Regions from separate parts of the Streptomyces sp. x-80 genome, predicted to be linked through region 3. Evidence: riboswitches for the same ligand, from Rfam matches in the RefSeq annotation. Region 3 holds a riboswitch; each other region holds the start of a gene.

Region 1 (3,266 bases), on a different contig from region 3:
CCGACCGCTCCCGTGGTCTGGCTGCTGTTCGTGATCTTCGTGGGCTCGGGCTGAGCCACTGGCCCGCTCGCACGACGGCTCCGCCGCCCCGGGACTCCGCGCGAATTCCCTGCGTACAAGGGGTGCACGACGGCCCAGAGGGGTCTGCCGCATGACGTGGCAGGCCCCTCTTCGCGCGTCTGCGACACTGGTATGACCATGCCTGCACCCGGAGAACTCACTTTTGTCGCGCCGCGCGGGGCCAAGAAGCCCCCGCGGCACCTTGCCGATCTCACCCCCGTAGAGCGCCGCGAAGCGGTGGCCGCGATCGGCGAGAAGCCGTTCCGCGCCAAGCAGCTCTCGCAGCACTACTTCGCCCGTTACGCGCACGACCCGGCGCAATGGACCGACATCCCGGCGGCGGCGCGCGAGAAGCTGGCGGCGGAGCTGCTGCCGGACCTGATGAACGTGGTGCGGCACATCTCCTGTGACAACGACACCACCCGCAAGACTCTGTGGAAGCTGCACGACGGCACGCTCGTCGAGTCGGTGCTGATGCGCTACCCGGACCGGGTCACCATGTGCATCTCCTCGCAGGCCGGCTGCGGAATGAACTGTCCGTTCTGCGCCACCGGACAGGCGGGCCTGGACCGCAACCTCTCCACCGCCGAGATCGTGCACCAGATCGTCGACGGGATGCGCGCGCTGCGCGACGGCGAGGTCCCGGGCGGCCCGGCGCGGCTCTCCAACATCGTCTTCATGGGTATGGGCGAGCCGCTCGCCAACTACAAGCGGGTGGTCGGCGCCATCCGGCGGCTCACCGACCCGGAGCCGGACGGAATCGGCCTGTCGCAGCGCGGTATCACCGTCTCCACGGTCGGCCTGGTGCCCGCGATGCTCCGTTTCGCGGACGAGGGGTTCAAGTGCCGGCTCGCCGTGTCGCTGCACGCGCCCGACGACGAGCTGCGTGACACCCTCGTCCCCGTCAACACCCGCTGGAAGGTCCGCGAGGTCCTGGACGCGGCGTGGGAGTACGCCGAGAAATCCGGCCGTCGCATCTCCATCGAGTACGCCCTGATCCGCGACATCAACGATCAGGCATGGCGCGGTGACCTGCTGGGACGGCTGCTGAAGGGCAGGCGCGTCCATGTGAACCTGATCCCGCTGAACCCGACGCCCGGCTCGAAGTGGACTGCCTCGCGGCCCGAGGACGAGCAGGCGTTCGTACGGGCCATCGAGGCGCACGGCGTGCCGGTGACCGTCCGGGACACTCGTGGTCAGGAGATCGACGGCGCCTGCGGGCAGCTCGCAGCCGCGGAACGCTGACCGTTCGCTGGTACCGTGTGATCGAACAAATGCACATTCCGACAGGGGAGCGCCACAGCGCTGAGAGTGCGGAAGCGTCGTAACGATACGGTGCCCGCAGACCCTTGAACCTCGCCCGGGTCATTCCGGGTAGGAAGTTCGGTCATCACTCATGCTGTTGCGCCCCGCCCGGAATCCGCTCGATGGACGTCGACCGACGTCGACAGCAGCGGCACCGGGCGGGGCCGCGTCTCTTCCTGGCCAGCCAGGAGGAACCAGTGAGCACCACCAGCAGGATCACCGCGACCGCGGTCGCCGCCGCGGTCGGCATGACGGCACTCGCCGCGTGCGGCAGCTCGGACGGTGGGAGCACGGACGCCAAGACCGTCACGCTCGTCAGCCATGATTCGTTCGCCGTCTCCAAGTCGGTGCTCGCCGGCTTCGAGAAGGAGAGCGGTTACCAGGTCAAGGTGGTCCAGAGCGGGGACGCCGGAAAGGCCGTCAACCAGGCGATTCTCTCCAAGGGCAATCCGCAGGGCGACGTCTTCTTCGGCATCGACAACACGCTGCTCTCGCGTGGCCTGAAGGAAGACCTCTTCAGCCCGTACAAGGCCCAGGGGCTGGACAACGTCCCGGCCGAGCTCCAGCTCGACAAGGACCGGCACCGCGTCACACCGCTCGACTACGGAGACACCTGCGTCAACTACGACCGGGCCTACTTCGCGCAGCACAAGATCACGCCGCCGGAGACCTTCGACGACCTGATCAAACCCGAGTACAAGAACCTGCTCGTCACGGAGAATTCCGCGACCTCCTCCCCGGGGCTCGCCTTTCAGCTCGGCACCATCGCGAAATACGGTGAGAGCGGCTGGCGGGACTACTGGAAGAAGCTCAAGGCCAATGGCGTCGAGGTCGTCAACGGCTGGGAGCAGGCATATAACGAGCGGTTCTCCGGCTCGGCGGCAGGCAAGGGCAAGGGGGACAAACCGCTGGTGGTCTCCTACGCGTCCAGTCCGCCCGTCGAGGTGCTGGGCAAGAAGCCGGAGCCCAAGGAGGCACCGACCGGAGTCGCGACCGGGACCTGTTTCCGGCAGATCGAATTCGGCGGTCTGCTCAAGGGCGCGAAGAACGAGAAGGGCGGTAAGGCACTGCTGGACTTCCTGCTGAGCAAGAAGTTCCAGGAGGACGTGCCGCTACAGATGTTCGTCAACCCGGCGCGTACGGATGCCAAGGTGCCGACGCTGTTCACGAAGTACGGCGCGACGATCGACAAGCCGGCGACGGTCGCCCCGGAGACGATCACCAAGAACCGCGAACAGTGGATCAAGCAGTGGTCCTCGCTCGTTCTGAAGTAACCCGCGCCCGGCGCCGACGGTCCCTGCGCGCAACGGCGGTACGGCTCGGCCTGATGGCCCTGCCGTTCGCCTTCTTCGCGCTCTTCTTCGCCTATCCGGTCGCCTCGATCGTCGGACATGGCCTGAAGGACGGCGGACAGTGGCAGCTCGGGCGGATCGGGGCGGTGCTGGCCGATCCGGATGTGCTCCATGTGCTGTGGTTCACCTTCTGGCAGGCGGTGGCCTCGACCGGGCTGACACTGCTGATCGCGTTGCCCGGCGCGTACGTCTTCGCGCGCTTCGACTTTCCCGGTAAACAGCTGCTGCGGGCGCTGGTCGCGGTGCCGTTCGTACTGCCGACGGTCGTCGTCGGCTCGGCCTTCCTGGCACTCGTCGGGCGGGGCGGGTTGCTGGACGACCTGTGGGGTGTACGCCTGGACACCTCGGTGTGGGCGATCCTGCTGGCACACGTCTTCTTCAACTACGCGGTGGTCGTACGGACCGTCGGCGGACTGTGGGGGCAACTCGACCCACGCCAGGAAGAGGCGGCGCGGGTGCTCGGCGCCGGACGGTTCGCCGCCTGGCGGCGGGTGACGCTGCCCGCGCTCGGTCCGGCTGTCGCGGCCGCCGCACTGATGGTCTTCCTCT
Region 2 (3,266 bases), on a different contig from region 3:
ACACCCGCGGTGCCATCCGCCGCGCCACGGCGGCGCCCCCGCGGGCCGCCCCGTACCCCGTGCCCGTGCGCGGCCGCTAGAGCGCCGCCGCCTTCAGCGGTACGGACGCGTCCGCGGCCCGCTCCCGGTCGAGGGCCGCGCCGCGCTCGATCAGCTTGCGCCCCTGTGCCAGGTCACGCGGGCGGCCCACGGCGAGCAGCGCGACCAGCCGGGCGCCCCGCAGCCACAGCACGGACCAGGCGGCGCCGGCCGGGTCGCCGCGCCAGAGCAGCTCGTCGGCGTCCCCGTGATGGCCCGCGTACTGCACGAACCGGCCGAACTGCTCGGACCAGAAGTACGGGACCGGGTCGTAGACCATGCCCTCCGCCGCACCGCGCAGGATGTTCTCGGCGACCGTACGGGGGCCCTGGAGGGCGTTGTCCCAGTGGTGGACCAGCAGGCGGGTGCCGTAGCGGGCGGACGGGAAGGAGGCGCAGTCGCCGACCGCGTACACATCGGGGACGGAGGTGCGCAGCCGCTCGTCGGCCAGGACGGAGCCGTCCCGCGGCGAGAGCGCGACGTCCGAGCCGGCCAGCCAGCCGGTGGCGGGCCGGGCGCCGATCCCCACGACCACGGCGTCGGCGGGCAGCGTCGTACCGTCCGCGAGGGTGACCGCGCCCGCCTCGACGGCTGCGACCCGGGCGCCGGTGCGCAGGTCGGCGCCGGCGTCGGCGTACCAGTCGGTCATATGGGCGGCGACCTCGGCGGGCAGGGCGCCGGCCAGCGGGCGGTCGGCGGCCTCGACGACGGTGACCGCGCAGCCCGCCTCGCGCGCCGCGGTCGCGAACTCCGCGCCGATCCAGCCCGCCCCGACGACCACGATCTCGTGCCGGGCGGCCAGCACGGGCCGCAGCCGCTCGGCGTCGTCGAGGGTGCGCAGCAGGTGGACGCCGGGCAGCCCCGCACTGCCGGGCAGCAGGATCGGGTCGGCGCCGGTGGCGAGGACCGCGTAGTCGTACGGGACCGGGCCCTCGGCGGTCTCGACGGTGTGCGCGCCCGGGACCAGGGCGGTGACCGGCCGGCTCAGATGCAGCTCAATGCCGAGCGCGCCGAAGTCGATGTCGAAGGTGGAGCCCTCGGCCTTGCCGAGCAGCACCGCCTTGGACAGCGGGGGGCGGTCGTAGGGCTGGTGCGGCTCGCCGCCGAGCAGGGTGATCGCGCCGCGCCAGCCCTGTTCGCGCAGGGCGACCGCGGTCTGCACACCGGCGATTCCGGCGCCGACGATCACGACGCGGGGCGTCCGGTCAGGGGCCTGGGAGGACGTGCTCTGCTCGCTCACCCGATCACTGTAAGACGGTGTGTCTCGCCGCCAGCAGCAGCGCGCAAGGAGATCTCTGACACAGCGTCACGGTCGGTCACCCCGGGGCCGCACGGCCGGGGCCCCGCCGGGCGCGCCCTTACGGCGCGTCGCGGGCCCGTATTAGGGTGAGGGATACACGCACTCGCGGGAGCCCGGACGCACCGGGCTGAGAGGGAGGCTGGCGGCCTCCGACCGTACGAACCTGATCCGGGTCATGCCGGCGAAGGGAGGGGCTGGACGCCCATGCATCCATCTGTCACACCGTCCACCGCCACATCATCGACATCGGCCGCACCACCGCCCCCGGGCGGGCAGCACGCCGATGTGCTCGTCATCGGGGGCGGCATCATCGGCCTGGTCACGGCCTGGCGGGCGGCCGGCCGGGGGCTGGAGACGGCCGTCGTCGATCCGGCGCCGGGCGGCGGCGCCGCCCATATCGCGGCCGGCATGCTGGCCGCGGTCACCGAACTCCACTACGGAGAGCAGACCCTGCTGGGTCTCAACCTCGCCTCGGCGCGGCGCTATCCGGACTTCACCGCCGAGCTGGAGGAGGCGAGCGGGCGGCGGATCGGCTACCGGCGGTGCGGCACACTGGCCGTCGCGCTGGACGCCGACGACCGCGCCCTGCTGCGCGAACTGCACGCCCTGCAACTCCGGTCGGGGCTGGATTCGGAGTGGCTGACGGGGCGCGAGTGCCGTCGGCTGGAGCCGATGCTGGCGCCCGGTGTCCGCGGCGGTCTGCGGGTGGACGGCGACCATCAGGTCGATCCGCGCCGGCTGGCGGGCGCGCTGCTCGTCGCCTGCGAGCGGGCCGGGGTGGCCTTCCACCGCGCCTCGGCCGAGCGGCTGACGGTCGCCCGGGGACGTGCCTCGGGCGCCGAACTCACCGACGGGACACGGCTGTCGGCCGGTCAGGTCGTCCTGGCCGCGGGGAGCCGCAGCGGGCAGCTGGCCGGGGTCCCCGACGCGGTGCTGCCGCCGGTGCGCCCGGTCAAGGGGCAGGTGCTGCGGCTGCGGATGCCGGCGCCACCGGCCGGTGGCGCCGCCTTCCTGTCCCGCACCGTACGGGCCGTGGTCCGCGGCGGCCCGCTCTATCTGGTGCCGCGGGAGAACGGCGAGCTGGTCCTCGGCGCCACCAGCGAGGAGCTGGGCTGGGACACCACCGTGACCGCGGGCGGCGTCTACGAACTGCTCCGGGACGCGCACGAGCTGGTCCCCGGCATCACCGAACTGCCGCTGGCCGAGACCTGCGCGGGGCTGCGTCCCACCTCCCCCGACAACGCGCCGCTGCTCGGCCCGACCGCGCTGCCCGGTCTCCAGCTGGCCACCGGCCACTTCCGCAACGGTGTGCTGCTGACGCCGGTCACCGGTGACGCGATGGCCGAGGCGCTGACCACCGGAGAGCTCCCGGCGGCGGTCCGCCCGTTCTCCCCCACGCGCTTTTCCGCCGTGTCCGCCCCGGGGCCGCAGCGCGCCCGCGTCCTGGAGGAGGAGTCCGTATGAGTGCCCCCACCGTTTCCGTCTCCGTCAACGGCGAAGCGCGCGAGATCCCCGGCGGCCTCACCCTCGACCGGCTGGTCGCGACGCTGTCCCGGGCGTCCGGCGGGGTGGCCGCCGCGGTCAACGAGACCGTGGTGCCGCGCACCCGGTGGTCCGACACCCCGCTCGGCGAAGGCGACCGCGTCGAGGTGCTCACCGCGGTCCAGGGAGGCTGATCCGCCACCATGACCGATGATCTCCTCACCCTCGCCGGCCGCACCTTCCGGTCCCGTCTGATCATGGGGACCGGTGGTGCGCCCAGCCTCGGCGTCCTGGAGCGCGCGCTGCTCGCCTCCGGTACGGAACTGACGACGGTCGCCATGCGGCGGCTGGATCCGGCCGTGCAGGGCTCGGTGCTCTCCCTGCTGGCGCGGCACGCGATCCGGGT
Region 3 (3,266 bases):
GTACGGACCGGCTGGTCCCGCTCGGCGAGGAGGAGGTGTGCGACACCCTGGACGCCGTACTGGACCGCATCCTTACGGAGGCCCCGGCCGGCTGATCCCTCCGCAACGGCCGGCCCAGCCGGTCACGTCACTCCCGTACGGCACACACTCCCGTACGGCACTCACCGCTTACGGCGCTTGCCGCGTGCTCCGCGCCGCCCGGACCGTCCAGCCACGGCGCCCACGGCTTCCGCCGGCGGACCCGGTATCTCCGTGGGGCCCGGACCGCCCGGCGCCGTGCGGTCCGCCGAGACGACCAGCGCCGCGAGCAGCGTCGTCAGCGGCACCGACGCGACCAGTCCGATGCTGCCCACCAGCGTGCGCACGATCTCCTCCGCGACCACCTCGCTCGTGGCGGCCGTACCGATACCGCTCTGTGCGATCGAGAACAGCAAAAGCAAGGGCAGTGCGGCGCCCGCGTAGGCCATCACCAGGGTGTTCACGACGGACGCGATGTGATCGCGCCCGATCCGCATAGCCGCTCCGTAGAGCTTGCGCCAACCCGCCGTCGGGTCCGCTTCCTTCAGCTCCCACACCGCCGCGGTCTGGGTGACGGTCACATCGTCCAGCACCCCCAGCGACCCGATGATGATCCCCGCCAGCAGCAGACCGTGGATCTCGATACCCGGGTACAGGCTGTGCACCAGCCCGGTCAGGTCGTCCGTGTTGCCGGTCAGCAGCGCCCAGTCGATGAACACCGACCCGAGCAGACCGATCAGCAGCAGCGATGCCAGGGTGCCGAGCACCGCCACCGACGTCCGGGCCGTCGGCCCGTGGCACAGATAGAGCGCGATCAGCATGATCGCGCTGCCGCCGATGACCGCCACCACCAGCGGATCGGAGCCCTTGAGGACCGCCGGGAGGATGAACAGCGTCAGCACCCCGAAGCTTGCCACCAGCGCCACCAGCGCGAGCACCCCGCGCAGCCGGCCGACGAGCACGACCGCGAACGCGAAGATCCCGGCCAGTACCCACATCGGAACGGTCCGGTCGACATCGCTGACCGCGTACTGGAGATCCTTCGGCGCCTTGGGGGAGTACGCGACCACCACGTCCTGCCCGGCCGTGTAGTGCCGCAAGGCGTCCGGCGTCACCACCGTCTGGAAGGTGCGCCCGGTGTTGTCGCCGGTCGTGACCTTGATCGTCGCCCGCTCGCACTTCGTGTCCCGCTCGCCGCCCGTGCCCGGCGGCTGTCCGCCCGGCGACGCCGGCCGTTGCTGCTGCTCGGCGTGGACGTCCGCGCAGTTCACCTCGTCCACCTTGACCACTCTGGCCTTCTCCAGGGGCTGGTCGAAGCCGACGCCGGACGGCTTGTGCGCCGGCGCGCCGCCCGGCCACAGCACGACCAGACCGACCACCACCGCCGCCGCGAACGGGATCAGCACCGCCGCGATCACCTTGCGCAGATGCCGGGAAACAGGCGCGGCGGGCGCGTGGCCGTGCGCATGAGAATGCGCGGGGGAGTGGGACGGGGGCTCAGGACTGCTCACCGCCCGATCATCGCAAGAACTCATGGGGCCCCCTGTTCATCGTGCCGCACCGGCCGCTACGGTGGGTGGCACCTTTGCAATCGCGGGAGCTCGGAGCACCGGGCTGAGAGGGCGCTGACCTCCGCGGGGACGTCCGGCCGACGCCGGTACGCCACCCACGGAAGCCGCTGCGTCGACCGCCGAACCTGTTACCGGGTAATGCCGGCGTAGGGAGTTGGGTCTCATGACTCTGAAGGATGCACGCACGCCCGAAAGCGCCGCCGACGGCACCGGAGCGAGGATCGGCTGGCACAAGGGCTATCTCGCCGGATCGCGCCCCGACCTCCGGGTCCCGGTCCGGCGGGTGCACCTCACCAACGGCAAGGATGTGACGCTCTATGACACATCCGGGCCGTACACCGACCCCCAGATCGACACCGATGTACGCCGCGGACTCGCCCCGCTGCGGGAGAACTGGATCATCGCCCGAGGCGACACCGAGGAGTACGCGGGCCGCCCGCCGCGCCCGGAGGACGACGGACTCAAGCACACCTCACCGCGCGGCGGCCTCAAGAACCTCGACGCGGTCTTCCCCGGCCGCCCCCGCCAGCCGCGCCGCGGCCGGCACGGCGCCGCGGTCAGCCAGCTCGCGTACGCCCAACGCGGCGAGATCACCACGGAGATGGAGTACGTGGCCCTCCGCGAGAACGTCCGGCCCGAGTTCGTACGTGACGAGATCGCGGCCGGCCGTGCCGTGCTCCCCGCCAACGTCAACCACCCGGAGATCGAGCCGATGATCATCGGCAAGAACTTCCTGGTGAAGGTGAACGCCAACATCGGCAACTCCGCGGTCACTTCCTCCATCGAGGAGGAGGTGGACAAGATGACCTGGGCCACCCGGTGGGGCGCCGACACGGTCATGGACCTGTCCACCGGCCGCAACATCCACACCACCCGCGAGTGGGTGCTGCGCAACTCTCCCGTCCCCATCGGCACCGTCCCCCTCTACCAGGCCCTGGAGAAGGTCGACGGCAAGGCCGAGGAGCTGACCTGGGAGATCTACAAGGACACCGTCATCGAGCAGGCCGAACAGGGCGTCGACTACATGACGGTGCACGCCGGCGTGCTGCTGCGCTACGTCCCGCTCACCGCCCGCCGCAAGACCGGCATCGTCTCGCGCGGTGGCTCGATCATGGCCGCCTGGTGCCTGGCACACCACAAGGAGTCGTTCCTCTACACGCACTTCGAGGAGCTCAGCGAGATCCTCGCCTCCTACGACGTCACCTACTCCCTCGGCGACGGCCTGCGCCCCGGTTCCATCGCGGACGCCAACGACGAGGCGCAGTTCGCGGAGCTGCGTACGCTCGGTGAGCTGAACACCATCGCCAAGCGGCACGGCGTCCAGACGATGATCGAGGGCCCGGGACACGTCCCGATGCACAAGATCAAGGAGAACATCGACCTTCAGCAGGAGATCTGCGAAGAGGCCCCGTTCTACACGCTCGGCCCGCTGACCACCGACATCGCGCCCGCCTACGACCACATCACCTCCGGTATCGGCGCCGCGATGATCGCCTGGTGGGGTACGGCGATGCTCTGCTACGTCACGCCCAAGGAGCACCTGGGACTTCCCGACCGCGACGACGTCAAGACCGGCGTCATCACGTACAAGATCGCGGCCCATGCGGCGGACCTGGCCAAGGGGCACCCGGGCGCCCAGGACTGGGACGACGCCCTCTCCGACGCCCGCTTCGAATT

The links. Region 3 has a riboswitch for thiamine pyrophosphate ahead of thiC (phosphomethylpyrimidine synthase ThiC). Riboswitches for the same ligand answer to the same signal wherever they lie in the genome.
Region 1: linked by a shared signal. The riboswitch ahead of ACLJWH_RS23465 (thiamine ABC transporter substrate binding subunit) and the one ahead of thiC (phosphomethylpyrimidine synthase ThiC) in region 3 are both predicted to bind thiamine pyrophosphate.
Region 2: linked by a shared signal. The riboswitch ahead of thiO (glycine oxidase ThiO) and the one ahead of thiC (phosphomethylpyrimidine synthase ThiC) in region 3 are both predicted to bind thiamine pyrophosphate.

Annotation. Positions count from the first base shown of each region.
Region 1 covers NZ_JAJPWM010000011.1:237,261-240,526, forward strand. Annotated here, with positions in the region: gene ACLJWH_RS23455 (phosphatidate cytidylyltransferase) at 1-54, shown strand, start outside; gene rlmN (23S rRNA (adenine(2503)-C(2))-methyltransferase RlmN) at 199-1,305, shown strand; TPP riboswitch at 1,339-1,459, shown strand; gene ACLJWH_RS23465 (thiamine ABC transporter substrate binding subunit) at 1,563-2,639, shown strand; gene ACLJWH_RS23470 (ABC transporter permease) at 2,693-3,266, shown strand, end outside.
Region 2 covers NZ_JAJPWM010000003.1:333,353-336,618, reverse strand. Annotated here, with positions in the region: gene ACLJWH_RS07055 (NAD(P)/FAD-dependent oxidoreductase) at 77-1,318, opposite strand; TPP riboswitch at 1,474-1,585, shown strand; gene thiO (glycine oxidase ThiO) at 1,664-2,842, shown strand; gene thiS (sulfur carrier protein ThiS) at 2,839-3,054, shown strand; gene ACLJWH_RS07040 (thiazole synthase) at 3,064-3,266, shown strand, end outside.
Region 3 covers NZ_JAJPWM010000009.1:274,771-278,036, forward strand. Annotated here, with positions in the region: gene ACLJWH_RS20680 (SsgA family sporulation/cell division regulator) at 1-95, shown strand, start outside; gene ACLJWH_RS20685 (YibE/F family protein) at 162-1,553, opposite strand; TPP riboswitch at 1,602-1,759, shown strand; gene thiC (phosphomethylpyrimidine synthase ThiC) at 1,753-3,266, shown strand, end outside.